Regions from separate parts of the Mycobacterium sp. MS1601 genome, predicted to be linked through region 1. Evidence: riboswitches for the same ligand, from Rfam matches in the RefSeq annotation. Region 1 holds a riboswitch; each other region holds the start of a gene.
The links. Region 1 has a riboswitch for cobalamin ahead of metE (5-methyltetrahydropteroyltriglutamate--homocysteine S-methyltransferase). Riboswitches for the same ligand answer to the same signal wherever they lie in the genome.

Region 1 (9,541 bases):
GGTGCTCTACGCCGAGCACAGCTTCAATGCCTCCACTTTCGCCGCAAGGGTGGTGACGTCCACCCAGTCGGATATCTACAGCGCCGTCACCGCAGCCATCGGTGCGCTCAAGGGCTCACTTCACGGCGGCGCCAACGAAGCCGTCATGCATGACATGCTCGCCATCGGCAGCGCCGACCGGGCCGCGGAATGGTTGCACGCCAGGCTGTCCCGCAAGCAGAAGGTGATGGGGTTCGGCCATCGGGTCTACCGCAACGGCGACTCGCGGGTGCCGACGATGAAGGCAGCCCTGGTCCGGGTGGCAGCGGTGCGCGACGGCCAACGCTGGCTGGACATCTATGAGGTGCTGGAGCGCGCCATGGCGGCCACCACCGGAATCAAGCCCAATCTCGACTTCCCCACCGGTCCTGCTTACCACCTGATGGGGTTCGACATTCCGAGTTTCACACCAATTTTCGTGATGAGCCGCATCACCGGCTGGACCGCGCACATCATCGAGCAGGCCGCGTCCAATGCCCTGATCCGGCCGCTGAGCGAGTATTCGGGTCCGCCGCAGCGGGCGCTCTGATTTGGGCGTGATTCCCACCGCGCAGCGGTGGGAATCACGCCCAAATCGCATGAACTACTCGGCGCGTACCTGTCGGGCGGCGGCCACCATGTTGCGCAACGAGGCCCTCACCTCCTCGGTGCGACGGGTTTTGAGCCCGCAGTCGGGGTTGACCCACAACCGCTCGGCAGTCACAGCAGCCATCGCGGCACGCAACGACACGGCCATCTCCTCGGTGGTGGGCACCCGCGGCGAATGGATGTCGTAGACACCGGGTCCCACGCTGTTGCCGAAGCCGATCGCGTTCAGGTCGTCGAGCACCTCCATGTGCGAGCGGGCCGCCTCGATGGAGGTGACGTCGGCATCCAGGTCGGCGATGGCCCCGATCACCTCTCCGAACTCCGAATAGCACAAGTGCGTGTGAATCTGGGTGCAGTCGCTGACCCCGGACGTCGACAGCCGGAACGCAGCCACCGCCCAGCGCAGGTACTCCTCTTTGTCCTTGACGCGCAAGGGCAGCAACTCCCGTAGTGCCGGTTCGTCGACCTGGATGATCGCGATGCCCGCTGTTTGCAGATCCACCGTCTCGTCACGGATCGCCAGCGCGATCTGATTGGCGGTGTCCGCCAACGGCTGGTCATCGCGGACGAAAGACCAGGCCAGAATCGTCACCGGCCCGGTCAGCATGCCTTTGACCGGCTTGTCGGTCAGCGACTGGGCATAGGTGGCCCAGTCGACCGTCATCGGCCGCCGCCGCACCACGTCGCCGTAGAGGATCGGCGGTCGCACACACCGGGTGCCGTAGGACTGCACCCAACCGTTCTGCGTGGCGAAGAAGCCGTCGAGCTGCTCGGCGAAGTACTGCACCATGTCGTTGCGTTCGGGCTCTCCGTGTACCAGGACGTCGATGCCCAGCTCTTCCTGCAGTGTGATGACTTCGGCGACTTCGGCCTTCATCCGCCGGGTGTACTCGGCCTGGTCGATCTCCCCGGCCCGCAAGGCGGCGCGCGCTTGACGGATCTGCGTGGTCTGCGGATACGAGCCGATGGTCGTGGTGGGAAGGACGGGCAGGCGCAGCCGGGCGTCCTGCGCGGCGCGGCGCTCCGGGGCGGCACCTCGGTGCAGACCCGCGGCCAGCACCGTGCCGAGCACTGCGCGGATGTCGGCATTGTGCAGCCGCGCATCCGATCTGCGCGACGCCACCGCCGCCGCCGAAGCCGCAAACACGTCCTCATCGCGTTCACCGCGCACCGCCGACGCCAACGTGACCACCTCGCGGACCTTTTCGGCACCGAACGCCAGCCAGCTGCGCAGCGCGTCGTCCAGCCCTGTCTCCGGCTCCAGCGAGTACGGCACGTGCAACGTCGAGCACGACGTGGACACCGCTACCGCGCCGACCGATCCCACCAGCGCGTTGAGCGCGCCGAGCGCTTTCTCCAGGTCGGTCGCCCAGATGTTGCGCCCGTCCACCACCCCGGCGACGACGAGCTTCTCCGCCAGTTCGGGAACCGCCGTCACGGCTTGCTCGCTGCCTGCCGCCAAGTCGACGCCGATGGCCTCGACCGGGGTGCGGGCCAGCGCGGGCAGCGCCGCGTCGAGTCCGCCGAAGTAGGTGGAGACGAAGATCGACGGTCGTTCGGCCACCTCACCGAGACGGCGATAGACGGACTCCGCGAGACCTGCGGCGTTGGAGAGGATGTCGGTGACCAGCACGGGTTCGTCGAGCTGTACCCACGAAGCGCCCGCTGCGGACAACCGGCCCAGCAGGTCGATGTACAGGGGAACGAGATCGTCGAGCCGTTCGATCGGATCACCACCACCATCAACGGCTTTGGCCAACGCGAGGAACGTGATGGGCCCGATCACCACCGGGCGAGCGGCGATCTTCTGTGACAGCGCTTCCGCGAGCTCACCGAGCACTTTGGTGGGGTGGAGGCTGAAGGTCGTCGACGGGCCGATCTCCGGGACGATGTAGTGGTAGTTGGTGTCGAACCACTTGGTCATCTCCAGTGGGGCGATCTCCCCGGTACCACGAGCGGCGGCGAAGTAGCGGTCCAGATCGTCGTCGACGACGGCCACCCGGGGCGGCAGCGCACCCAGCATCACCGCGGTGTCCAGCATTTGGTCGTAGTAGGAGAACGTGTTGACCGGAATCGAGTCCAGGCCTGCGGCGGTCAGGGCCGCCCAGGTGGAAAATCGCAGACCCGAGGCGACGGCCTCGAGCTTGGCGCGGTTGATCTTGCCGGCCCAGTAGTTCTCGGTGGCGCGTTTGAGTTCGCGGTTGGGCCCGATCCGGGGTGAACCGAGAACGGTGGCGGAGAAGGTCGGTGACACGGGATGGTTCCTTCGGTACGACGGAGTGCCCATCGCCCACGGCCGTACCGCCGGACCGACCACCTGCACGACGCAAGGGATCACCACGCCGGCCATACGCCCAGTCCACGAGGCGATGCGCCGCCGGACGCGGCGCGCCCGGCACAACTGGCAGGTCTTCGGACTCACAGGCGCGCATCCGTGGATGCTCCTACTGGCCGTCGCTTCCCGATGCTTGACATCAGTGCCGTTGACGGCGGTCGTTCCTGCATACCGCTGCGGGACAGTCCCGGATTCTCACCGGGTTCCCTCTTGCGATGCCCTTGACGGATGTCAAAGGCAAACCAGCTGCACCGGGAACACTACCGCGAACGTCCCGCGAGCAGCACCACCGCGGTGACCAACTCCCAGACGATGATCGGGTACACCGACCGACACCAGGACCAGCGGCCGGCGCCACCACCCACAACGAGGGCCAGGTTGCCACCGATGATGGCGAGCCCGGCGCCGATACCGTGCCACGGCACCTTGGTGTCGAGGTAGCTCGGGAACACGGCGATGACCACGTTGCCCAGCGCATTCACCGCGGCGGCCGCGACGAAACCGCGCCTGGTCAGGACCGGCTCCGCTCCGTGGGTGACAACGACGGCTCCGACTGCGAACAATGCACCGTGAACCACGAACCCGACGTTCATAACGGTTGCGACGCCGAGGTCGCTGAGGTAGTTATACAGGTAGCTGTAGCCTGGGAGTGCCTTTGCTGCAAGAGCTTCGGAGGCCAGGTAGACAGTCGCGCCCACAATCCAGCAGCCAGCTGCCGTTCGCCCCGAGTCCACAGCGTTTCTGGTACCCGAGAAGCGATGTTTTCGACCTGGCCAGAACGGGAACTTCCTTCGCACTGTCTGTAGCCCGGGAGGACCTTCGTGACCCTGCGTTTCCGTCAACCCCGCCGCGTGGTGGTGGTCGGAGCTGGTCTTTCCGGGCTCTCTGCTGCCATGCACCTTGCCGGCCGCGGTGTCGCGGTCACAGTGCTGGAGCGCGGCCACCACCCCGGCGGACGGATGGGCCGAGCCGACATCGACGGCTACCGGCTCGACACCGGGCCCACCGTGTTGACCATGCCGGAGATCATCGACGACGCCTTCGCCGCAGTGGGCGAATCCAGTGCCGACCGCTTGGACCTGATCCCGGTGGCACCGGCATACCGGGCCTCCTTCGCCGACGGCACCGCACTGCAGGTACACAGCGATGCGGCGGCCATGGCCGCCGAGGTGGAACGCTTCGCCGGCCCGCAGCAGGCGCAGGGCTATCTGCAACTGCGCCAATGGCTCACCCGCCTCTACGACGTGGAGTTCGACGGCTTCATCGGATCGAACTTCCAATCACCTCTTTCGCTGGTGAACTCCGATTTGCTGCGGTTGCTGTCCATCGGCGGGTTTCGCCGCTGGGACTCCGTGGTCAGGCGATTCCTGACCGATGAGCGCCTGCAGCGGGTGTTCACCTTCCAGGCGCTGTATGCGGGGGTGCCGCCGCAGCGGGCGCTCGCGGTGTACGCCGTCATCGCCTACATGGACACGGTCGCCGGGGTGTACTTCCCGCGGGGCGGCATGCGTGCCGTGCCGGACGCCATGGCTGCCGCAGCCAGCGCCGCAGGAGTCGAATTCCGTTACGGCACTTCGGTGACCGAGCTGATACACAGTGGCGGCGTGGTCAGCACCGTGGGTACCGACACCGGCGAGCGGTTCGCGGCCGACGCCGTGGTGTTGACCACCGAACTGCCCGACACCTACCGGATGCTCGGTCGAACGCCGCGTCGATTGCTACGCCTGCGTCCGGCGCCATCCGCCGTGGTGGCGCACATTGGCTGCCGCGCAACAGGTTCAGACCTTCCCCACCACAACATCCTGTTCGGAGACGCCTGGCGCGACACCTTCCGGGAGATCATCGACCACGGCACGGTGATGTCGGATCCGTCGCTGCTGGTCACCAGACCCACCGTCGCTGATCCCACACTGGCACCCGAGGGCCGCGACCTGCTCTATGTGCTGGCTCCTGCCCCCAACACCGAGGTCGGCACCATCGACTGGTCGGCGATCGGTCCCGCCTACACCGAGCAGATGATCGAGACGGTGGACCGCCGGCTTCCCGGCCTGATCGAGGACCCCCAGTTGCTCGACGTCGTGGATCCGTCCGGCTGGGCCCGGCAGGGCATGGCCGCAGGCACCCCGTTCGCGTTGGCGCACAACTTCACCCAGACCGGGCCATTCCGGCCGGCGAACCGGATCCGCGGTATCGACAACGTGGTGCTCGCCGGGTCGTCCACCGTGCCCGGAGTCGGCGTCCCGACGGCGGTGATCTCCGGCCGACTGGCCGCCGAGCGGCTCACCGGTTCTCCTTCCCGCAGACAACAGACGATGGTGGTGCGCTGATGCTCAGCTCTGAACTCGATGCCGCAGGCGTCCACGACCCCCAACTGCGCGAGGCCTATCGGGTGTGCCGCGAATTGAACGCCGAACACGGCCGCACCTTCTTTCTGGCCACCCGCCTGCTGGCGCCGGACCAGCGTCCCGCCGTACACGCGCTCTACGGGTTCGCCCGCCGCGCCGATGACATCCTCGACGATCTCGACTCCACCGCCACCATCGCGCAGCGCCAGGAACTGCTCGAGCGCCTGCGAATCCAGCTGTTCAACCGTCTGGTCAACGATGAAGCCGACGGGGATGACCCGGCGCTGTCCGCTGTGGTGCACTGCGCCCGCACCTTCGGCATCAGCTGGGACCTGTTCGACGATTTCCTGACCTCCATGCGGATGGACCTGACCGTCACCGACTACGCGGACCGGCCAGCGCTGCAGCGCTACATGCACGGCTCGGCCGAGGTGATCGGCCTGCAGATGCTGCCGGTGCTGGGCACGGTGGGTCCCCGCGAGGAGGCGGCGACGTATGCCGCGGCGTTGGGCACGGCCTTCCAGCTCACCAACTTCATCCGCGATGTGGACGAGGACCTCGATCGCGGCCGCGTCTACCTGCCCGCCGACGAGCTCGCGGCGCACGGTGTGGACCGGGATCTGCTGCAGTGGTGCCACGACAATCGTGTCACCGATCCGCGGGTGCAGCGGGCACTCACCGAGCAGGTCGCCATCACCCGTGAGGTGTACTCGGTTGCCGAGCAAGGGATCCCGTTGCTGGATCCGCGCTCTCGACCCTGCATCACGGCGGCACTGACGCTCTACTCCGAGATCCTGGACCGGGTCGAGGACATGGGTTTCCTGGTGTTCGGCCAACGAGCCACCGTCGGTAACCGCCGCCGTCTACAGGTGGCGGCAGTGGGGCTGCTGGACGCCTGGCGCAGCCGGCACACCCGGGCGGCGTGAGCATGGACCGCTGGCAGTACCTGCTGGTGCTGGCGGCCTGCCTGGCCATCACCGCGCCGCTGGAGTTCCTCGGCACCGGGGTGTACCGCCAGATCGGTAGGGCGGCACGGGCGATCCTGCCGGTGGCCGCGGTGTTCATCGCCTGGGATCTGGTGGCCATCCTGGCTGACATCTGGTCCTACAACCCGCAGTACATCACCGGCGTCCACATCGGGCCGGTGCCGCTGGAGGAACTGCTGTTCTTCCTGGTGATCCCGATGTGTGGGTTGCTCACCTATTCGGCGGTGGAGGGCATTGTGGCCCGGCTGCGCAAGCGTTCGCGGGTGCGACGCACGTGATCGGCTACACCCTGCCCACCGCCGTCGCCGTGATCGTGGTCTGTGTCCTGGAATGGAAAGTGCTGCGCACCGGTATCTTCCGCAAACCGGTCTACTGGATCTCGATGGTCATCGTGCTGGGCTTCCAGATCCCGGTGGACGGGTGGTTGACCAAGCTGAGCGCCCCCATCGTCCTCTACGACGAACAGCACACCACCGGCATCCGCATACCGTGGGATATTCCCGTCGAGGACTTCTTCTTCGGATGGGCCATGGTCACCGCTGTGCTGATGCTCTGGGAACGCTCCCGCACCAAGGAATCCCGATGAGTGACCGCAGACGCGTCGAACACCCCGCGCCCCGGGGACTGCCGAACGCTGCAACGCTCGACCGTCCGCCACGGGTGGCAGTGGTGGGCGCAGGCATCGCCGGGCTGACCGCGGCCACCGCGCTGGCTGAGCGCGGCGTGCGTGTCCAGATCGTGGAACGCGAACATCATCTCGGTGGCCGGGTCGGCGCGTGGACCGAGGTGCTGGACGACGGCACCCCCGTGGCGATGAACCGAGGTTTCCACGCCTTCTTCCGGCAGTACTACAACCTGCGCGCAGTACTGCGTCGTGTCGATCCGGATCTGGGCATGCTCACCGCGGTGCAGGACTACCCACTGGTGGACGGGGACGGCCGGCGCGACACCTTTCGTGGACTGCCCACGTCACCACCGCTGAATGCCATCGCCTTCGCGTTGCGCAGCCCCACTTTTCGGCTTCGGGACCTGATCCGCCTCGACGCCCGGGCTGCCGCACCGCTGGCTGCGGTGTCGGTACCGGAGATCTACCGGCGACTCGACGACACCGATGCAGAAGCATTCCTGGCAGCCATCAACTTTCCCGAGGCGGCCAGGCATCTGGCTTTCGAAGTGTTCTCCCGCAGCTTCTTCGCCCGGCCGTCGCAGCTGTCGGCCGCCGAGTTGGCCACCATGTTCCACATCTACTTCCTGGGCTCGTCGGAGGGTCTGATCTTCGATGTCGCGGACTCCAACTTCGATGTCGCGCTGTGGAATCCGCTGAGGAAGTATCTGGAGAACCTCGACGTGACGTTCCGCACCGGCACCGGCGTGGACAGAATCGACGCCGGCGACGAGTTCTACGTGCACTGCGGCAGCGGCCACGACATCGCCGTCGACGCGGTGGTGATGGCAACCGATGTCGAAGGCCTACAGCGCATCACCGCGGCCTCCCCGGGACTCGGCGATCACCACTGGCGTAACCGGGTGGCGGCAATGGGTCGCGCGGCGCCGTTCGTGGTGCACCGATTGTGGCTCGACCGACCCGTACATCCTCATCGACCAGCGTTTCTCGGCACGGGCGGGCTGGAACCGCTGGACAATGTGAGTGTGCTGGAGCGCTACGAGCAGCAGGCCGCCGACTGGGCACGCAGCACCGGAGGATCGGTGGTGGAACTGCACTCCTATGCAGTCGGCGAGGACGAACCCGACCTACGGGAACCCCTGCTGGATCGCCTGCGTCAACTGTTCCCCGAGACCGCCGGGGCGCAGGTGATCGCCGAGCGGATACTGCGACGCGCCGATTGTCCACGGTTCGCACCCGGCGACTTCGCCGACCGCCCGGGCGTGCACACCCCGACGCCCGGATTGGTGCTCGCCGGCGATGGTATCCGGGTGGATCTGCCGGTGGCGCTGATGGAACGTGCCGCCACCACCGGCTTCTGCGCCGCCAACGCACTGTTGCACGGCTTCGGCATCGCCGGACATCCCATCCACACCGTCCCGACGCGGGGCCGGATGCCGGTGCTGAGCAAGCTGGCAGGAAGAGTGAACCGATGAACCTGTTGCGTAAAGCGTCGAAAGCCACACCGTTTCAGGTACTTCCGCGGGTGCGTTGGGCGCAGCAACGTGCCACCTGGCGCGATGCCGACCCGGCCATCATCAACTCGGCTCTGCGACGGGCACTCGAGCGCCCGAGCGGCAACTGGTATGTCATCGCCGCCGCAGGCGACATCGGGTCCAAGCCCCATGCCGTCAGCGTCGCCGGGCGTGAGCTGGTGGCGTGGCGCGACACCGACACAACGCTGCACGTCGCACCCGCCGCCTGCCCGCATCTGGGCGCCGATCTGTGCACCGGCGTCGTGGACCGCGGTGCGCTGGTGTGCCCGTGGCACGGCCTGCGGCTGAGCGGCCACCCCCGGCAGGGCTGGGCGCCGTTTCCGGCCCATGACGACGGTGTGCTGGCCTGGGTGCGCCTCGACGATGTGGGTGGCGAAACACCCACGGAAACACCGATTCTGCCCGTTCGGCCAACGGAACCGCGATTGTCCGCCGTGACGCGTCTCAGCGGGTTGTGCGAGACGCGGGACATCATCGCCAACAGGCTGGACCCTTGGCACGGCGCATGGTTTCACCCGTACTCGTTCACCCGCCTCGAGGTGCTCGACGCTCCGCCGCCCGAAGCCGACCTGCCTGAACACCTGGATCGCTTCGTCGTCGCGGTGACGTTTCACATCGGACGGTTGGGGGTGCCCGTCATCGCCGAGTTCAGCTGCCCTGAGCCACGCACCATCGTCATGCACATCGTCGAGGGTGAGGGCTCGGGAAGTGTGGTGGAGACGCACGCCACCCCGCTGGGTCCCGGCCCCGACGGACGCCCACGCACCGCCGTCGTCGAGGCGGTGATCGCGCATTCGGACCGGCCGGGTTTCGTGCACGCCCCTCGCGCCTCGGCGCTGGTGGCGCCCCTGATGCGCCACGCCGCCACCCGGTTGTGGCGCGACGACTTGGTGTACGCCGAACGGATCTACGCGCTGCGCACCCTCACGGACCACACACCACGGTGATGGTGGTCCACGCCCCGACGTGGATACGGTCGCCGTCGGCCAGGGTGGTCTCCTGGCCTTCGGCCAGCAGCGTCTCGCTACCGTTGAGGCTGGTACCGTTCGTGGAGCCCAGGTCGGTGATGGTCAACCCGTCACCACGCA
Region 2 (9,541 bases), 1.9 Mb from region 1:
CAATCCGCTGGTGGCGGCCGCCGGCTACTACGCGCTGATGGCCCGCGGCGGGTACACCTCGTGCTCGGACATGACCTACGACCCGAAGTTCCGGGCCGGCTACGAGGCGCTGGCCGCGGCCCCCTCGTGCCCGCTGCGAGTCAGCATGTGGGAGGTGTCGACATCGGAGACCTACCCCGAGCCCGAGACGTTCACCGCACCACAGGAGTGGCTGCACAAGGCCGGGGTGAAGCTGTGGACCGACGGCTCGCCGTGGGTGGGCAACATCGCGATCTCGTTTCCCTACCTCGACACCGAGACCACCCGCACGGCAGGTATCGACCCGGCGGTGGCAGGTAGCGCGGCATCGATGAATTACACCCGCGAGCAGCTGGACGCGATCCTCGACAAGGCGGTCCCGGCCGGCTGGCAGATGGCGTTCCACGCGAACGGAGACCTGGCGCTGGATCTTGCGCTGGATGCCTACGAGGACGCATTGTCCCGGCATGGGCTGGTAGGAACCGACCATCGCTGGCGCATAGAACATGCGGGTGCGGGTACCCGCGCGCACTTCGACCGGGCCGCGCGACTGGGAGTGCACGTGTCGATGTCGCCGTTCCAGTACTACTACTGGGGCGATCTGCTGGACGGTCAGATCTTCGACCATGAGCACGGCAGCCAGTGGGCGGCGTTTGCCGACGCGGTGGCGTCCGGGGCATGTGTGTCGTTCCACAACGACGGGTCCGTGTCGCCGCCGACGCCAGTGGTCAACGTGCAGACCGCTGCCTCGCGGCGCACCCGCGCAGGCGGCGTGCACGGTGCCGAACAGGCCATCTCGTTGGACGAGGCGCTGCGCGCGCAGACCATCAATGCCGCGCGCACACTGCGGCGCGAGCATCTGATCGGCTCGATCACCGTGGGCAAGCTGGCCGATTTTGTGGAACTGACCGCGGATCCGTACACGGTCGAGGTGGTGTCATTGGCCGAGCGGACCCAGGTGAGCGGAACCTGGCTGGGCGGTGAGCGCGTCGACCTCTCGGCGTTCCTGGCCGCGGTGGGCAGTGTTGACCACGCCGAGCACACACATCTGGCCGCGCATGTGAAGCCTGGGTGCTGCTGATAGCGGGTACTCCCCGGGACATGTTGAACAAGCTCCTGCAGGTTGCCGAAGGTCTGCCCGGCATCGTCGGCATTCGAATCGGCACCGAAGAACCGTTCTACCTGTCCGAGGCCCGGGTGGGTCCGGTGGAGATCCGCCGCTACGGACCGCGGATAGCCGCGCAGACATCCGTCGACGGCGAGGGACAGGACGCGCGCAGCACCGGATTCCGTCGGCTTGCCGACTACATCTTCGGCGGCAACAACCGATCGACATCGATCTCGATGACGGCACCGGTGGCCCAGTCGTCGGCGGCCATTCGGTTCTTCATGCCGTCCAAATGGTCGCTGGACACCCTGCCTGAGCCTTCCAGTGGTCTGGTGACGCTGGTGGAGGTGCCCGGCGAGACCATGGCGGTACTCCGGTTCAGCGGCGATCGGAGTGAGCGGGCTGTGGCGGTCAAAACCGCTCAGCTGCTGGATCTGCTGCGCGACAGCGACTTTGCCCCATCCGGCGATCCCGTCGCATGGTTCTACGACCCACCGTGGACGCTGCCACCGCTGCGTCGCAACGAGGTGGCGGTGCCCGTCACAGCATCCGCGGGTCCTCCCGAATGACTCACCACCGGCAATAGTTGGGCGACCCGGGCTGGATGACCCGGAAATCGAGCAGCACCATCTCGGCGGTGCGGGTCGCGGTGCGCCAGACCGGGTCGCTGACTATATCGTCGGTCGTGTATCGAATGCCCTTGTAGCCGAAGGTGAGTGGCACGTGGTAGCCGGCCACGGTCCAGTCGTGGATCCACTTGCGGAACTCCACGACCGGCAGGGCGAACCCGCTCGCACCGCCGTCGAAGTGGTGGATTACCGAACCGTAGCGGTCATCGAGGTCGATGATCCACACGACGTCCTCCTGATAACCCCACACCTTGATCGGATTGCTGCCCAGCAGCAGGTGATTGGACCGCTCCCCCTCGGTCCGCAGGTTGCTGAACATGGAGAAGTTCCCGGCCGTGCGCAGCCCCAGATACGGGGTCAGCCCGACAAAAACCAGCAGGATCGGCACCAGATACAGCGCGAAGGGCGTCCTGGCGTCCAGGATGCGGACCCCAGGCCAGTCAGGACGGTCGGTCGCCGAGAACACCGCAACCAGCATCGGCCAGATGAGGATCAGCACTGCAGCGTCGAATATCAGTCCCGACACCAGAGTCCAATGCCAGATGGGATGGAGGTGGGCACCGACACCCGACAGCAGTGCCACTCCGATCGCTGTCCCGAAGTACACGAGAACCCTCGGCGTGGTACGTCGGCGCAGCCCGATCGTCGCCTCGATGAGCAGCTTCCGGTAATCAGCGGGCAGAAACGCGAACAAGAGTGCGACGGCCAGCGCACCGAAGTCGACAAAACCGATCAACGCCAGGGTCGAGTGCAAGGTCAGCGCGATCGCGAGCATGGCGGCCTGCAGGCGGGGCACCGCAAGCAGCAGGCCACCGATCAGTTCCCAGCCCAGCAACGCCACCGCGACGATCAGGCCGACGGTGGAGGCCAGCGCACTCCAGTGGTCATACAGCAGGACAACGGCCACCACGGTCACACCGAGAACTCCGAGGCACACCACGACCGCCGTGAACATCCGGTTACCCGGTTGGGCGAACCGCCCCTGCCGCGTCAGCCGATAGCCCAGAAAACCCGCCACCAACGCCACCGGCACAATCAACGCCACGCCCAGGACGCTCGTCTGCAGGGCGCGAATCATCCAGTGGACAAAGCTGACCGCACAGGAGGATGCGACGTTCAGATAGTCGGAGTTCAGCTTGTGGAAGCCGGCCAGCACGTAGATGAGGATCAGGCCGATGCGTAGGATCGGCGCAATCGCGGCATAGTCTTCCTCGGGTGTGGTGCGCCGCCGGATCACCGAGACGGTCAGCACGCCGATCATCGCGATGTTGAGCAGGATCATCAGGTTGACGTGATTGGCCACTTCGGGAAACTGCACGAGTGCGAGATAGCCGGTGGCGCCCGTCAGCAGAGCCAGGAACTTGACCCGGGTGACGCCGGTGAAGACAGCGATGGCGGCGGCGATCACGAAAGTTCCCGTGAACAAGGGTGTTTGCCACTGCTCGGAGAACTCGAACAGCATGGCGACGGTGTACAGCGTCGCGAAGACCGAGAACTCGCCGCGCGCCTGACCGTGCACTTCAGCAGCCTAGCGTGGCTCCCGCGGGTCCGGGATCGCCCGAATGGCCAGGAACCCCGTCGGCGAGCTGTGTAGTGCCTCGTACTTCTGCTCGTCGAGCGCCTTCGCCGGTTCGGTGGGCCGCGGCTCCACCAGCTGTTCGATCAGGAATCCGGCGGTGCGTAACTCGTGGCAGGTCTGCTCCAACGGTGAAAGCCACCACCGCACCCGCCAGCCGGCGCTCCAGGTCTCCTCGATAATGCGTGGCTCAAAGTAGTTGCCGCCGTGGCGGAGCCAGTCACCGGTCGGGTGCATGCGGGAGAGCACCAGGGCACCTTGCGGTTTGAGCACCCGACGAAGTTCCGCCAACGCCGCTGCTCGGTTGTCGAGGTATTCCAGCGCCAGAGCCAACAGCACCAGATCCACGGAGGCATCCGGTAACCAGTCGAGCGGGCGCGCCAGATCGTGGGTGCGGAAGCTGCCCTGCGGCACTCGGTGCGCACTCAGTTCCACCATGCGCGGGCTCTGGTCGAAACCGATCACCTCGGCACCACGCCTGGTGAGTTCCTCGGCGTAGAAGCCCGGGCCGCACGCGGCGTCCAGGACCGCCTTGCCTGCCACGTCCCCCAGTAGGGACAGACAGGCCGGGCGGTCGTAGTGGGCGTTGTAGAAATTCTCGCGGGCGTGGTCGGCGAACTCGTCGGCGAACACGTCGTACTGCGGGTGGGTTCCGACTTCCTTCGACACTCGCCCAAGTCTGCCAGGCGGCCATATTCTGCCAAGCCTGGTGCATTGGCTGCCAACCGGGAAATGGGGTGCTGACGTGCGCGGTTATGCCTGGCAGACCGGAACGAGAAACCCCTCCCGCCCCGATCCGAACACCACGTAGAAGAACCACCCAGAGAGAAGCAGAGATCATGACCAAGTTCGGATTCGCCACCGCCATCGCCACCGCCGCCACCGCCGCCTTCCTGGGATTGGCTGCCCCCGCGATGGCCGCCCCCACCGGAGCCGGCAACGCCCAAGACACCATCTCCAGCCTGCAAGACCAGGGCTACAAGGTGATCGTCAACCGCCTGTCGAACACCCCGTTGGCCGATGCCAGCGTCGTCTCCGTCGGTGCAGGCCCGACCTTCCAGCACACCAACGCCAACAACCGCAGCGAAGGCGGCTACAGCCCCAACGCCGACAACCAATTCGCCCCCGACAACGTCAAGACCGTCTACGTCAACGTCCGCTGAGCAGACGAACTCGAGAAAGCTCCCCTAACTCATGGGGAGCTTTGTCGTTGTCGGGTAGTGGATTACGCGTGCTTATCGCGCTCACCCGCTCCAGGCTGTGCACAGGCCGGATCAGTTCGCCGGTCAGCTACACGAAAGAAGTACGACCATGAAGATCTACTCCATTGCCGCAGCCGCAGCCCTGTCCGCAGGCGTCATCACATTGGCCGCGCCGGCGGCCGCCGCACCGTCCGGTGTCGGCAGCGCGGCGGACACCATCGCCAACCTAAAAGCTCAGGGCTACACGGTGGTGGTGAACCGGCTCTCCGACGTGGAGCTTGCCGACGCCAAAGTGGTGTCGGTGGGTGTGGGCCCGACGTTCATCCACACCGAGTCCGTCAACGGGACCCAGGATTACACCGGCTACGACCGGCAGTTCGCGCCGGTCAGGGTGACAACCGCGTACGTCAACGTGCGGTGAGCAGATTCGGTGGGGAACGTCTGGACGATGTTCCCCACCGAGTCCGCGGCACGATAACTCCGACGTGTTATGGACCAGACCTCACAAGCACCATGTTGACCTGGAGTCAGAAGCGCTCATGCCGCTCTGGCCGACCAGTCAGTGCTGCGTCGGGCCAAGGCGATCTCGCAGTGCTCGAACGTGACGTCCGTGTCATCCCATTTGGTTACTACACAGTGCGTTTCGCCTTCGGCCATCACCACCAGTGTGTCGTGGCGCGCATTGCCCGGGTCTTGCCCGGCGCGAAGGTCGCCTCGACGGCCGGTTCTTTTCGTGAGGATCTGACCATCTTCGCGACGGGTTTGTGTCGTTGTATGTCAACCCCTTTGGGGTTGGCAGTTGCGCAGCTGCTGTCGTGGCCCGCGAAGGACTCGGTGGCCGTGGTCGTGGAACAGGCTGTCGATCGCGGAGAAGTACGAGAGTGGACCAACACATCGGAGCGGGTGGATCCGCGCGGCGCAATCGGCAGTGGTTCAAGACGCCCGTCGGGCCCACGTTCGGCTTCCACTTCGGGACGCGCCGGGCACTGAGGGCTGACGCCGACGGCGATGATGAGATAACCTGCGCCGTTGAGAGTGGTTACATCCGTGCAGTGCGGGTGTCGGGGAACCCGGTGCGACTCCGGGGCTGACGCGCAACGGTATGGGGAACGTGCTCGACATCGGCGACCTGGCAATCCAGGGAAGCCCTCGGGTGTCGACGATCCCCGAGTCCGAATACCTGCCGCTCTCGGTTGTGTCCACCGTGTATCTCGCGAATAGATACCCCGGCATAGCGAGGTCAGAGTTGTTCATCCCCCTCAGCGGTCAGCGCACCGCCAGCTGCGTGTCCTGGTGGCCGGCAGTCCGGAGGTGACAGTCCGCGAAGAAAGAGCGTTCCTTCGCGACGAACATGCCTCGGTTGCCACCGTGCGCCGAGCGCCGGTTGTTGCGTTGACAACGGTGCTCGCCGTTCTCACGCTGCTGAGCATCGTTGTTTCGGTGGCCTTCGGCGCCGAGGACATCCCACTGCGTGACGTGTGGAACGTCGTCGTGGGCCGCTTCACCGGCGCCACCGGTGTTCCGGGGTTTGACACCATCGTGTGGGAGCTTCGCCTGCCGCGCTCGATACTTGCAGCGTTGGTCGGTGCGGGTCTGGCCCTGGCTGGCGCCCTCATGCAGGCGTTGGTCCGCAACCCGCTGGCAGAGCCGTACCTACTCGGTGTGTCAGCAGGCGCCTCAGTGGGTGCAACCGCCGTGATCACCCTCGGTGCACTCTCATCGTTGGGAGTCTGGGCGCTGTCGGGCGCCGCGCTCATCGGTTCTACGGTGGCCACGCTCACCGTGTATGCGGTGGCACGTGCCCAAGGCGGCCTCACAGCACTGCGCCTGATCCTCTCCGGGGTGGTGCTGTCGTCGGCGTTCATGGCGCTGTCGTCACTGCTCGTCTTCACCGCCGGCGATCCGCACGCCGCCGAAAGTGTCATGTTCTGGCTGCTGGGCAGCGTTGCGGGAGCGACGTGGGCGAAGATTCCCCTCACGGCAGCGGTGGTGCTGGTGTCGTTCGTTGCTGCCCTGCTCATTCACTCCTGGCTCGACGCCTACTCCGTCGGTGCCGACACCGCGGCATCGCTGGGCGTACCGGTGCGGGCAGTGCGGAACGCGTTGTTCGCGGTCCAGGCGGTGCTCGTCGGTGTCCTGGTTGCCGTTTCCGGCGGAATCGGGTTCGTCGGACTCATCGTGCCCCACGCGGCCCGCATGCTCGTCGGCGCCACCCACCGCGCAATGCTGCCGGTCTCGGTCAGCATTGGAGCGCTCTTCATGGTGTGGGTCGACGTGATCTCACGCGAAGTCGCGGCACCACGGGAGATGCCCCTGGGGATCATCACCGGCCTCGTCGGCGCGCCCGTGTTTCTCTATTTGATGGGGCGGCGACGCTACCAGTTCGGCAACAACACATGAGCGCACCGCCAACCGCACCCCCGGCGACGGGCGTGACGGTGAGCGCACACGGCGTGCTCTGTCGCCGCGGCAGCAGAACAGTGGTGTCCGGTGTGGACCTGACGGTGGCTGCCGGGACGCGGCTGGCGGTCATCGGCCCCAACGGCGCCGGCAAGAGCACTTTGCTGCGCGCCCTGTCCGGTCTCGACGCACCGTCAGCGGGAACAGTCCTGGTTGAAGGCAGGGACTTGTATCGGATGCCGGCCCGAGAGCGAGCGCGCACCATCGCAGTGGTCGGACAAGAGGAGCGACCCTCAGGCGAACTGACCGTCGCCGAGGCCGTGGGTCTGGGCAGGACCCCTTACCGGAACCCGTGGGCAGGCGCCGTTTCCGGAGAGCGGGACATCATTGACGGCGCCCTCAGCGCCGTCGGTCTGCAGGGGTGGGGCAACCGACCGTGTGTCCAGCTTTCTGGTGGTGAACGTCACCGGGTCGTCCTGGCCCGCGCGTTGGCACAGCGAACATCCGTTCTTGTCCTTGACGAACCCACTAACCATCTCGACGCCTCGTGGCGACTGAGATTCATGCAGATACTCGACGACCTCCGATGCACCGTCATCGCTGCGATGCACGATCTCGACTTGGTGATGCGGCATTTCGATGCGGTCGCGGTCGTGGCCGGCGGCCGGGTGTACGCCCAGGGGTCACCCTCTGAAGTTCTCACCTCTGCCCTCTTGCGGCAGGTCTTCGGTGTTGCCGGCGACATCATCGTCCATCCGACGACCGGCCGTTTCCATCTGTTACTCACCCATGCCGAACTGGCGTCAAACCATCATGAGGAGCACAACAATGGCGTATAGATTTCGATCCCCTTTCGCGACGCGACCGGCGATACACCTGGCGGTCTGCGCCGTCCTCCTCGGTGCAACCTCGGGATGCACGTCCCAGGCGGAGACGACCACGACAGCGGACACCGTGACTGTCACCAACTGCGGCAAGGAAGTCACCTACGAGCAGCCGATTGACCGGTTGTTCGTCAACGACGGAGGAATGATCGCGATCGCGTTGGCAGCCGGCGCCCGCAATCAGATGAACGCGGTCAGCTCCATGAGCCGCGACGCCGCGGTTCTTCGCCTCAAATACGGTTCTCAAGTAGACGGTCTCAACGAAGTGGCTCCGGAGCAACCGACGCTGGAGAACATCGTCGGCGCCGACCCACAAGTCCTGTTCGCCGGATACAACTACGGCATGGGCGAGGAACGGGGAATAACCCCGGACATCCTTGCAACGCATGGAATCGCGGTCTATCAGCTGTCTGAAGCATGCCTGCAAGTCGACGGACAGCCCGTTCGCGGCACCATGGACCCGTGGCTCGCCCTTGACACCGATTTGCGCAACATCGGAACTCTGACAAACAACGCGCACACGGGTTCTCAAGCAGCCGAAGACATCGCCGCCAGGCTGGAAGCCTTGCGTGCCGCACCGCAACCCGAGAAGAAACCCACCATCTTCCTGTTCGACAGCGGTAGCGACACGGTGTTCTCCTCGGGAGCCTTCGGTGGACCCCAAGGAATCATCGACGCCGCCGGAGCACGCAACGCCACCGAAGACATCCAAGACACCTGGACAACCGTGAGCTGGGAGCGGATCGCCACCGCAGATCCAGACCTCATCGTCTTCGTCGACTATCCGGGTCAGACTGTCGAAGACAAGATCGCCGCCCTTCGCAGCAACCCCGCCAGCCGAAACCTCAAAGCGGTTCAGGAAAACCGGTTCGTCAACCTTCCCTACGCCATGTGGGTTTCCAGCCCGCTGAACATCGACACTGCAGAGATTCTGCGGGCGGTGCTCGAAAACCATGATCTCGCACCACAATCAGGCATCAAGCCAACCCTGGACGCGACGCAGCTCAACCTCCCGGGAAACGACTGGCTCACCCCATGAGCACGTGCCACCGGACGTTCGGACAGGGAGGCTTTCCACCGAGGCTCTGACGTCGGCCAGACAGGAACGGCGGGCAGCCCTGAGAGTGGCAGGTCGACCGCAGTTTGGCGGCGGGTAGACCGGACCCACCATACCCCGAGGGGGTATGGTGGGTGTGCGGTAGTCAACTGCTGCACACAACGGGAAGGGCACCACCGTGAGCACCACCATCAATGTCGCCGTGGCGGGCATGACCTGCGGCCACTGCGCTTCGTCGGTCAGCAAGGAAATCCGAGGCATCGAGGGAGTCACCGAGGTGGAAGTCAACGTTGACACTGGCGAGGTCGCCATCTGCGCTGATCGCGACCTAGACGCCGCCGCCATCGACGCCGCGGTCCAGAAGGCCGGGTACAGCCTGGCGGGCTGAGTATCCGATCACCGACCTCGGTTCATGAAACTGCGAAACCGCCGCAGTGGCAGAAATTACCGACCTGGCCGCCGTAGTTTCATGCCACTACTCCCAGCGGCCGCCCTCGGCGATCAGTGGTCATGGTCGTGATGGTCATGGGCGTCGTTCGACGCCGGCGGGGCTGGGATTTCCACGGACTCTGACGGTGCCACCAGGGTGGCGTTGGCTTTCTCCACCGGCGCCGAGGTGGGCGAATTCGGGGGGTCGCTGTGATGATCGTCCGCCCGTTCGACGTGA
Region 3 (9,541 bases), 370 kb from region 1:
CCGCGCTCATGCCGTCGGCCACCAAGGCCAGTCCGATCACGGCGTTGGTCTCGTCGCAATCAGCGTAGGCTCCCACCCGCACATCGGATTTGGCCACCCGCGACATGTCTCCCAGCGCGGTGGTGCCCTTGTCCCCGGTGCGGGTGTAGATCCTGGTCAGATGAACGGCCATGCGTAGTCCCCTCTTCCGCTCCACGTCTTGGCGGCCAGAGCGGACACCCGCTCAGGATGAATGATCCTGCGGCCTGTGTGTCGGTGCCCGGCCAGAGCACGCACACCGATAGCTGCGAGAAAGAGCGCACCGAACAGCGTCTGCACGGTCATCAGGCCACTGCCGGCAGGATGAGTGCCAGACCTGAGGCCAGGGCAGCACCGATCAACGGCGCGACCACCGGCACCCAGGAGTAGCCCCAATCTGGTCCGGCTTTTCCTTTGATCGGCAACAGCCAGTACGCGATGCGCGGTCCGAGGTCACGAGCTGGGTTGATGGCGTAGCCGGTCGGCCCGCCCAGGGCGAAGCCGATGGTGATGACGACAAACGCCACTGCGGCGAACCCGAGAGTGCTGTTGGCTGCCGGGGTGGTGAAGATCCAGATGATCAGCACGAAGGTGGCGATGATCTCGGTAGCCATGTTCCACGGGGTGCCCTTGATCGCGGGCGAGGTGCAGAAGATTCCGCGGGTGCCGGAGTTGTCGTCCATCTCGTCGAACTGGAGTTTGAATGCCATCCAGCACAGGGTGGCGCCTACTATGCCGCCCAGGAGCTGCGCAGCCCAGTAGACGGGAACGGTCGACCAGGGCACACCCCCCTGGATCGCCACCGCGAATGTCACCGCAGGGTTGATGTGTCCACCGGCCGGGGCGGCGACGCTGGCGCCGGCGAAAACACCGAAGCCCCAACCCAGGACGATGATCAACCAGTCACCACCACCGCCGTGCGAATAGGAGTTCTTCAGCACCACTGCCGCCACAGAACCGTTTCCGAGGAGACACAGCACCGCAGTGCCCAGGAACTCCCAAATGAAGATGTCGATGTTCGACACTGGCGCAACCTCTCTCAAGGGTCCATTCAAATCCAGTCGCCGGTCCGGTAGTTCAGCCGAACGCGCCGCATTAGTGTGGTCTCAGTGGACGTCCGCGAGCGGCTTTCTTCGCGTCTTCAGCCCAGTTACTCACCCATACCGCAAGAGATCCTCACCAACCGGAGAGGTTTCGGATAGGCCTGTGGCAGTTTCTCGCCACGACCCAGAGCAGTTGACAACCTTGGGTGGACTCCGCCCGTATCATCGTTGCCGGCCGAGGCCATGACTGCACAGCGTCAAACTTCTTGCAGCAAACTTGATTCGAAAGGCACATCAATGAGTGCGATCACTCTGCCCGTAGCGACTGCCGTGATCCAGGCCGCCTCCGAGAAGGCGAAGGAGATCGGACAGCCGATGAACATTGCCGTCGTCGACGCCGGAGGTCATCTGGTCGCATTCGTGCGGATGGACGGTGCGATCAAGGCCAGTATCGACATCTCCATCCGCAAAGCGCGGACCTCGATCCTGATGAACCTGCCTACCAGTGCACTGATGCCGTTGGTGCAGCCTGGCGCCGAACTCTACGGGCTCGAGCACACCTCCGGTGGCATGGTGATCTTCGGCGGTGGCCTCCTGCTGGAGGTCGACGGCGAGGTGATCGGAGCCATCGGTGTCAGCGCCGGCAGCGTGGAGCAGGACATCTCGGTGGCAGAAGCCGGCGTCGCCGCGCTCTGAGCTGCTGATGCCGCTGTCCATCTCCAGATGGACAGCGGCACAGCCTCAGCGCAGAACAGGCAGGATAGTGCGCAGCACAGCGGCACTGGTGGCTGCCGCGCTGTCGACGAACATCGGGAAATCAAACGACGAGTCCCGGCCGGCCAGATCTGACAGTGCCCGAATCACCAGCCACGGAACGCCGAATGCGGAACATACCTGAGCTACCGCGCCGCCTTCCATCTCCACCGCCTTGGCGGTGAAACGCCGGAACAGATCCGTGCGCGTGTCCTCGCAGTGAATGTACTGATCACCAGTCAAGATCGTGCCGAATGCAATGTGCGGTGGTCCCCCGCGTCCGCCCGCAGCTGTCGGGACCGCCGGCATGTCAGCTGCGCGGACACGCTCACGGACCCGCGCCAGCAGCGCTGGATCCACCACGTAGCCGAGTTCATCGGTGGGGTTTATGAACGACACGTGACCGGGCTGATAGTTCACCAGCTCGGTGTCCTCGATGCGACCACAGTCATGCTGAATGACCTTGTCTGCGATGACGATATCGCCGATAGCCAGATCCGGATCCAGCCCACCAGCAACCCCGGACAACACGATGTCGGTACAACCGAAACCGTGGATCAACAGCGCCGTGACCGCAGCAGCGTTGACCTTGCCCATACCCGCTCCGACCAACACCACCCGGTACCCGTCCAGCAGACCGCGATGGAAAACCATCGGTCCCGCGACGGTGCTGATGGCGTCCTGCAGGATGTCGCGCAGGTGCGCCAGTTCTTCGGGAATGGCGCAGATGACCCCGATGGCTTTTGTGCCCTCGTCGACGTCACCACCAACCCTCGCCTGTGACGGCAGTGGCCGGAACTGATCCGTCACTGAACGTCTACCCAGTCCAGGGTGCGCGAGACTGCTTTCTGCCAACCAGCGTAACCCTGTTCCCGCTGCTCATCGCTCCACGACGTCGACCAGCGACGGTCCTCGCGCCAGTTGTCCCGCAGGTCATCGGGATTGCGCCAGAACCCCACCGCCAACCCTGCGGCGTAGGCGGCTCCGAGAGCGGTGGTCTCGGCTACTACCGGCTTGACCACGTCCACTCCCAGAACATCGGATTGGATCTGCATACACAGGCTGTTGCCGGTGATGCCGCCGTCGACCTTCAGCACCTCCAGATGCACACCGGAATCGGCTTCCATGGCATCCACCACATCCCGGCTCTGGTAACAGATCGCCTCCAGTGCTGCACGGGCGACGTGCGCATTGGTGTTGTAACGCGAAAGCCCGACGATGGCACCGCGAGCATCCGAACGCCAGTAGGGTGCAAACAGACCGGAGAAGGCAGGCACGAAGTAAACTCCGCCGTTGTCGTCGACCTGTCGAGCCAGCGATTCACTCTGTGCCGCACCGCTGATGATCCCGAGTTGGTCGCGCAGCCACTGGATGGCCGAACCTGTGACGGCGATAGAGCCTTCCAGTGCGTACACCGGCTTGGCGGAATCAAACTGGTAGCACACGGTGGTGAGCAATCCGTTGTTGGATCGCACGATCTTCTCACCGGTGTTCAACAGCAGGAAATTGCCGGTGCCATAGGTGTTTTTGGCCTCCCCCGGTGCCAGGCAGACCTGGCCCACCATGGCGGCCTGCTGGTCACCGAGAATGCCGGTGACTGGCACTTCACCGCCCAACGGGCCATTGTCCAATGTCACCCCGTACGGCTGTGACGACGACGAAGGCACGATTTTGGGTAGCATCTGGCGCGGAATACCGAAGAAGGACAACAGCTCGTCGTCCCAGTCCAAGGTCTCCAGGTTCATCAACATGGTGCGGCTTGCATTCGTCACATCCGTGACGTGCACGCCGCCACGCGGTCCGCCGGTGAGATTCCAGACCACCCAGCTGTCGCTGGTGCCGAAGATGGCCTCACCGCGCTCGGCAGCCTCGCGGACGCCGTCGACATTCTCCAGGATCCACTGCACCTTGCCGCCAGAAAAGTAGGTGGCGGGCGGAAGGCCGGCCTTCTGCCTGATGACGTCGCCGCGTCCATCTCGATCCAGCGCCGAAGCGATGCGGTCGGTGCGGGTGTCCTGCCAGACGATGGCGTTGTAGTAGTGCCTGCCGGTACGCTTGTTCCAAACCATCGCTGTCTCACGCTGATTGGTGATACCGACCGCGGCAAGGTCCGTGGGTTGGAGCTTCGTCTTGTTGAGCACCGAGGCCAGCACCGAAGCGGTGCGTTCCCAGATCTCCACTGGATTGTGTTCCACCCAGCCGGCCTGCGGCAGAATCTGCTCGTGTTCGAGCTGATGCCGTCCAACCTCGGCGCCGCTGTGGTCGAAGACCATGGCTCGAGTGCTTGTAGTGCCTTGATCAACGGATATGACGAACTCAGCCATGATCTTCCTTTGTCCTGTTCCCCGCCTCGTCGCTGGGAATCGTGTGTGACAACAAGGAGCGAACCGCTTCGCCGCGAGGAAATTTCAGGCAACGCGCGAGCCGGCATCGGGCTCGGTCCACACCATTTCAGCAGATTACCCTTGCGGTGCCAGCCTGCGCGGCCGTTCCGACACCACAGAAGCCGGTGATCGATTCAGTTCTTGACCCACGCCCACTGGGTCACCGCCCGAGCCGGCGTCCACCCCACAAACGTCCCCACCGGCGCGGCGCGTTCGATGTGAATCCTGGTGAGTTCGCCGCCGTGTCGCAGGTAGGCGGCACCCAACAGCATCTCGGTTTCCAGCGTGACACCGTGAATCACCAGGCGACCGCCGGAACTCAACCTGCTCATGCATTCGTCCAGGACCCCCGGTCGAGTGGCGCCACCCCCGACGAAGATGGCGTCCGGCTCTTCGAGGTCGGCCAATACGTTTGGAGCTGAGCCGTTCACGACGCGTAGTGTGGGAACCCCCAGCGAGTGTGCGTTACCGACGATGCGCCGGGCACGGTCGGCGTCGGCTTCCACCGCGATCGTGCGGCAGCTCGGGTGGGCTCGCATCCACTCGATACCGACCGAACCCGCTCCCGCGCCGACGTCCCAGAGCAACTGGCCGGGCACCGGAGCCAGACGCGCCAAGGCCGCCGCGCGCAGATCTCGTTTGGTGAGCTGACCGTCGTTGTCGAACAGTTCGTCGGGAAGCCCTGTGGCCCAGCCACTCCGGAGTGGTCCAGCGATCTCGAGCGCAACAATGTTCAGTCGCGGCACCGCACCGACGAACTGCTGTGCCGTGGTCTCGATGCGGGATTCGGCTGTACCGCCCAGATCCGACAGGATCACCATCCGGCTGTTGCCGTAGCCCAGACGTTGCAGTAGGTCGGCGAGTTCCCCTGGAGTGTGCTCGTCAGAAGACAAGACCAGTAGGTGCATACCGGGAGCGCACTCGCGCAGTACCGCGCTCACATCGCGGCCCACGACGCTGATCACCGACACCGATTCCGCTGACCAGCCAAGACGTGCCCGGGCCAACGCCACCGAAGAGACGTGCGGTACCACCGTCACCCGATCCGTCCCGAGCTTGTTGATCAATGTGGTCGCGATACCACTGACCAGTGGATCACCCGAGGCCAATACCACGACCCGGCCGGACAGATTTTCCAGCAGGGCGGTCAACCCGGCCAGTAGCGGTCGCGGCAAGGTCAACCGTTGCTGACCATCTACCTCGGGCAACAGACCGAGGTGTCGAGGCGCACCGACAACGGTATCGGCACCGATGAGCAAAGACCGGGCGTTGTCACCGAGCCCGGCCCATCCGTCGGCACCAATACCAACCACAGTGAGACGCACGTCAGCGATCGGCACGGGCGCGATGCTAGCGTGAGTACCGCGAGGTGCCCCGTGTGCCCCCGCGTCGGAAACGGCGCGGACGGCTTTCGGGGAGAATCTGGGAAGCCCGGTGAGAGTCCGGCACAGGCCCGCTGCGGTTATCCGCGCCCGTCCTGGTTCAGGATCGGGACGCGGTGAGTCCGAAGACCGGCCTCGCATGAGCCCACAACAAGTGGCCGAAACGTGAGCGGAGTGCCTCATGCTGCAGCTTTATCCGTTTTCCGCCGTACTGGGCGCCGACCCCGACGCCCAAGGCGGGCTCGACGACATGGCCCTGGCATTGCTGCTGACCACAGTGTCTCCGGCCATCGGCGGAGTTCTGGTGCGCGGGCAGAAAGGCACCGCCAAATCGACATTGGTCCGTGCGCTCGTCGAGGTGCTCCCGCCCATCGAGGTCTACTCAGGCGACCGCTTCTCCTGCGAACCTGCCGACCCCGATGCGACATCTCCCGACGGCCCGTTCGACCCCGGACACCTGATCGAGACCCGACCGGTACGTCTGGTCGAGCTGCCGGTGGGTGCCACCGAAGACCGGGTGGCCGGATCCATCCACCTCGAGCGCGCACTGTCCGACGGCGCCATCGATTTCGAGCCGGGGCTGCTGGCTGCCGCCCACCGCGGCATCCTCTATGTCGACGAGGTGAACCTGCTGCACGACCACCTGGTCGATCTGCTCCTCGATGCTGCGGCCATGGGGCGGTTGTCGGTGGAGCGCGACGGTGTATCCGTAACTCACGCAGCTAGATTCGTGCTCGTCGGCACCATGAACCCCGAAGAGGGCGAACTTCGGCCGCAGCTGTTGGACCGCTTCGGTCTCACCGTCGAGGTCGCCGCCCCACGTGATCCCGTCCTGCGCGCCGAGGTGGTGCGACGCCGGCTGGCATTCGACACCGACTCCCAGGGGTTCCGGGCCCGCTACGCCGAGGCCCAGCAGCGGTTGAAGTTGCGCATCCAGCGCGCCCAGGATGTGGTGGCCCGCGTGCAGCTCTCCGACGAGATGCTGCTGAAGGTTACCGAAGTATGCGCTGCGTTCGAGGTCGACGGGCTGCGCGCCGATATCGTCACCGCCCGCACCGCCGCTGCCCACGCGGCCTGGCAGGGCCGCGAACACATCACCATCGAGGACATCAGGGTGGCCGCGCGCCTGGCCCTGCCGCACCGACGGCGGCGCAACCCGTTCGACGCACCCGGACTCGACAAGCAGGCCCTCGACGACGTGCTGCCTCCGGAAACCTCCGACACCGACCCGGACCCGGACCCGGACGGACCCGACGATGACGGCGGCGGCGAGAACCCGCCCGAGGACGTCTCCCCGCCCGGTGGCAACACTGGCACCACACCGTCATCGGGCATCCCCGCCCCGGTCGGCGCGGGCGAGCCCTACCGGGCCAAGCTGTTCACCGTCGACGGTGTCGGCGAGGGGCAGTCCGGTCGACGCAGCCGGGCCCGCACCGCCGCCGGGCGCCGGGTCGGTGCCACCCGGGTCGACGGTGACGGCCACGGCATCCATCTGGTCGAGACCGTTCGCGCCGCCGCACCGCACCAGATCGCCCGTGGCCGTACCGCGGGGCGGCTCCAGCTGCAGAGTCAGGATCTGCGCCGCGCCGTGCGGGAGGGTCGAGAATCAAACCTGGTGTTGTTCGTGGTGGACATGTCCGGCTCCATGGCGGCCCGTGAACGGATGCGCCACGTCAAGACCGCGATACTGTCGTTGCTGTTGGACGCCTACCGGCGCCGAGACCGGGTGGGCCTGGTGACCTTTCGTGACGCCGGCGCCGAGGTGGCGCTGCCGGTCACCGGATCGGTGGACATCGCCGCGCGACGGCTGGAGGATCTGCCCGCCGGTGGGCGCACCCCCCTGGCCGAAGGACTGTTGCAGGCCGCCGACGTGGTGCGCCGCGAGCGGCTGCGTGATCCCAGCCGGCGTCCGCTGCTGGTGGTGGTCACCGACGGCCGCGCCACTGCCGGACCCGACCCGGTGGGCCGGTCCCGCCAAGCCGCGCAGATGCTGGCCGCCCAGGGTGTCAGCGCCATCGTCGTCGACTGCGAAACCGGCCGTATGCGTATGGGATTGGCGCGCACGCTGGCCGAGCACATGGCCGCCGAGTACGTCGCGCTGACCGAGCTCAACGCGCAGGTGCTGACCGACATCGTGCAGGGAGCGGCCTGATGCCTCAGGGACAACCGCTGACGGTGCCCGACGACCGGTTGACCACACGCCAGCGCCGCAACCGGCCGCTGCTCATGGTGCATACCGGCGACGGCAAGGGAAAGTCCACCGCCGCTTTCGGATTGGCGATTCGGGGCTGGAACCAGGGTTTCCGTATCGGGGTGTTCCAGTTCGTGAAATCGGCAAAGTGGCGTATCGGCGAGCAGACCGTGCTCGAACGCCTCGGCACCCTGCATGAACAGACCGGCGAGGGCGGGCCGGTCGAATGGCACAAGATGGGCTCGGGCTGGTCCTGGACGCGTAAACCGGGCACCGAGGAAGATCACGCCGTGGCCGCCGCCGAGGGCTGGGCGGAGATCAAGAGCAGGCTGGCCGCCGAAACCCACGAGCTCTATGTTCTCGACGAGTTCACCTATCCGATCAACTGGGGCTGGGTGGACATCGACGACGTGGTGCAGACTCTGGCCAATCGTCCCGGCCGCCAGCACGTCGTCATCACCGGTCGCCGGGCTGATCCGAAACTGATCGAGATCGCCGACCTGGTAACCGAGATGGGCAAGGTCAAACACCCGATGGACCTGGGCCAGAAGGGTCAGCGCGGTATCGAATGGTGACTCATCGTCTGCCGCGCTTCGTCGTCGCGGCGCCCGCGTCCGGACACGGCAAAACCACCGTCGCCACCGGTCTGATGGCGGCCCTGTCCGCGCGTGGGCTGGTGGTCAGCGGTCACAAGGTCGGCCCGGACTACATCGACCCCGGCTATCACGCCATGGCCACCGGCAGGCCCGGCCGCAACCTCGACCCGTTCATGGTGGGCGAGAACCGGATCGCGCCACTACTGGTCCACGGAGCTTCCGGCGCCGACGTGGCCGTGATCGAGGGCGTGATGGGACTGTTCGACGGTCGCCTGGGCACCGACGGCGAATCGTCCACCGCACACGTGGCGGCGTTGACTTCGACGCCAGTGGTCCTCGTCGTCGACATCTCGCACGCGTCGCGCACCCACGCCGCCGTGGTCACCGGACTGGCGCACTTCGACCCGAGGGTGCAGATCGCCGGCGTGATACTGAACAAGGCGCGCACCGACCGGCACGCCGACGAGGTGCGTAATGCCCTGACAGACCGGGGCATTCCGGTGCTGGGTGTGCTACCCCGCGATGCCGGGGTCGAGATGCCGTCACGCCACCTCGGTCTGGTCCCGGCCGCCGAACGGGCCGAGTCGGCAACCACGCTGCAGCGGCTGCGCGAGGTGATCGAACAACACGTCGATCTCGAGGCCGTACTCGACATCGCTCGGCAGGCACCGGCGTTGAAGGCCACCGGCTGGAACCCCGCTGCCGAGGTGGTGGCCCGCACAGACAACCGGCCGGTGATAGCGCTGGCCGGCGGGCGGGCGTTCACCTTCCGTTATGCCGAGACCGAGGAGTTGTTGACCGCCGCCGGCTGTGCGGTGGTCGAGTTCGACCCGTTGAGTGATGCGACGCTGCCGCCCGGCACGGCGGGCATCTACCTCGGCGGCGGTTTCCCCGAGGTGCACGTCGCAGACCTCGCGGCCAATGACGCGTTGATGGCCGAACTCCGCGACGCCATCGCGGCCGGGGTGCCCACCGTCGCCGAGTGCGCGGGACTGACGTATCTGTGCCGCACCCTGGAGGACGTTCCGGCAATCGGCGCGGTGGACGCGACCGCCGCGATGACACCGAAGTTGACGCTGGGTTACCGCATCGCGACGTCGGCCGGCGACTCGCTGCTGGGCAGAACAGGTGAGCAGATCACCGGGCACGAGTTCCACCGCACCCGGGTCACGCC

Region 2: another riboswitch for cobalamin. It lies ahead of BVC93_RS22760 (FecCD family ABC transporter permease); the one in region 1 lies ahead of metE (5-methyltetrahydropteroyltriglutamate--homocysteine S-methyltransferase).
Region 3: another riboswitch for cobalamin. It lies ahead of BVC93_RS02715 (VWA domain-containing protein); the one in region 1 lies ahead of metE (5-methyltetrahydropteroyltriglutamate--homocysteine S-methyltransferase).

The regions. Positions count from the first base shown of each region.
Region 1 covers NZ_CP019420.1:196,502-206,042, forward strand. The annotation lists gene BVC93_RS00960 (bifunctional 2-methylcitrate synthase/citrate synthase) at 1-568, shown strand, start outside; gene metE (5-methyltetrahydropteroyltriglutamate--homocysteine S-methyltransferase) at 623-2,914, opposite strand; cobalamin riboswitch at 3,014-3,224, opposite strand; gene BVC93_RS00970 (DUF998 domain-containing protein) at 3,223-3,660, opposite strand; gene crtI (phytoene desaturase family protein) at 3,784-5,289, shown strand; gene BVC93_RS00980 (phytoene/squalene synthase family protein) at 5,289-6,233, shown strand; gene BVC93_RS00985 (lycopene cyclase domain-containing protein) at 6,236-6,571, shown strand; gene BVC93_RS00990 (lycopene cyclase domain-containing protein) at 6,568-6,879, shown strand; gene BVC93_RS00995 (FAD-dependent oxidoreductase) at 6,876-8,393, shown strand; gene BVC93_RS01000 (DUF5914 domain-containing protein) at 8,390-9,400, shown strand; gene BVC93_RS01005 (FHA domain-containing protein) at 9,378-9,541, opposite strand, start outside.
Region 2 covers NZ_CP019420.1:4,714,989-4,724,529, reverse strand. The annotation lists gene BVC93_RS22790 (amidohydrolase) at 1-1,099, shown strand, start outside; gene BVC93_RS22785 (SOUL family heme-binding protein) at 1,120-1,695, shown strand; gene BVC93_RS22780 (hypothetical protein) at 1,697-3,274, opposite strand; gene BVC93_RS22775 (class I SAM-dependent methyltransferase) at 3,284-4,000, opposite strand; gene BVC93_RS22770 (hypothetical protein) at 4,171-4,494, shown strand; gene BVC93_RS22765 (hypothetical protein) at 4,643-4,954, shown strand; cobalamin riboswitch at 5,553-5,735, shown strand; gene BVC93_RS22760 (FecCD family ABC transporter permease) at 5,902-6,933, shown strand; gene BVC93_RS22755 (ABC transporter ATP-binding protein) at 6,930-7,772, shown strand; gene BVC93_RS22750 (ABC transporter substrate-binding protein) at 7,762-8,856, shown strand; gene BVC93_RS22745 (heavy-metal-associated domain-containing protein) at 9,053-9,262, shown strand; gene BVC93_RS22740 (hypothetical protein) at 9,376-9,541, opposite strand, start outside.
Region 3 covers NZ_CP019420.1:566,683-576,223, forward strand. The annotation lists gene BVC93_RS02685 (cob(I)yrinic acid a,c-diamide adenosyltransferase) at 1-172, opposite strand, end outside; gene BVC93_RS32930 (hypothetical protein) at 157-324, opposite strand; gene BVC93_RS02690 (MIP/aquaporin family protein) at 324-1,043, opposite strand; gene BVC93_RS02695 (GlcG/HbpS family heme-binding protein) at 1,359-1,757, shown strand; gene BVC93_RS02700 (5'-methylthioadenosine/adenosylhomocysteine nucleosidase) at 1,803-2,552, opposite strand; gene glpK (glycerol kinase GlpK) at 2,621-4,138, opposite strand; gene cbiE (precorrin-6y C5,15-methyltransferase (decarboxylating) subunit CbiE) at 4,333-5,538, opposite strand; cobalamin riboswitch at 5,559-5,723, shown strand; gene BVC93_RS02715 (VWA domain-containing protein) at 5,762-7,732, shown strand; gene cobO (cob(I)yrinic acid a,c-diamide adenosyltransferase) at 7,732-8,346, shown strand; gene BVC93_RS02725 (cobyrinate a,c-diamide synthase) at 8,340-9,541, shown strand, end outside.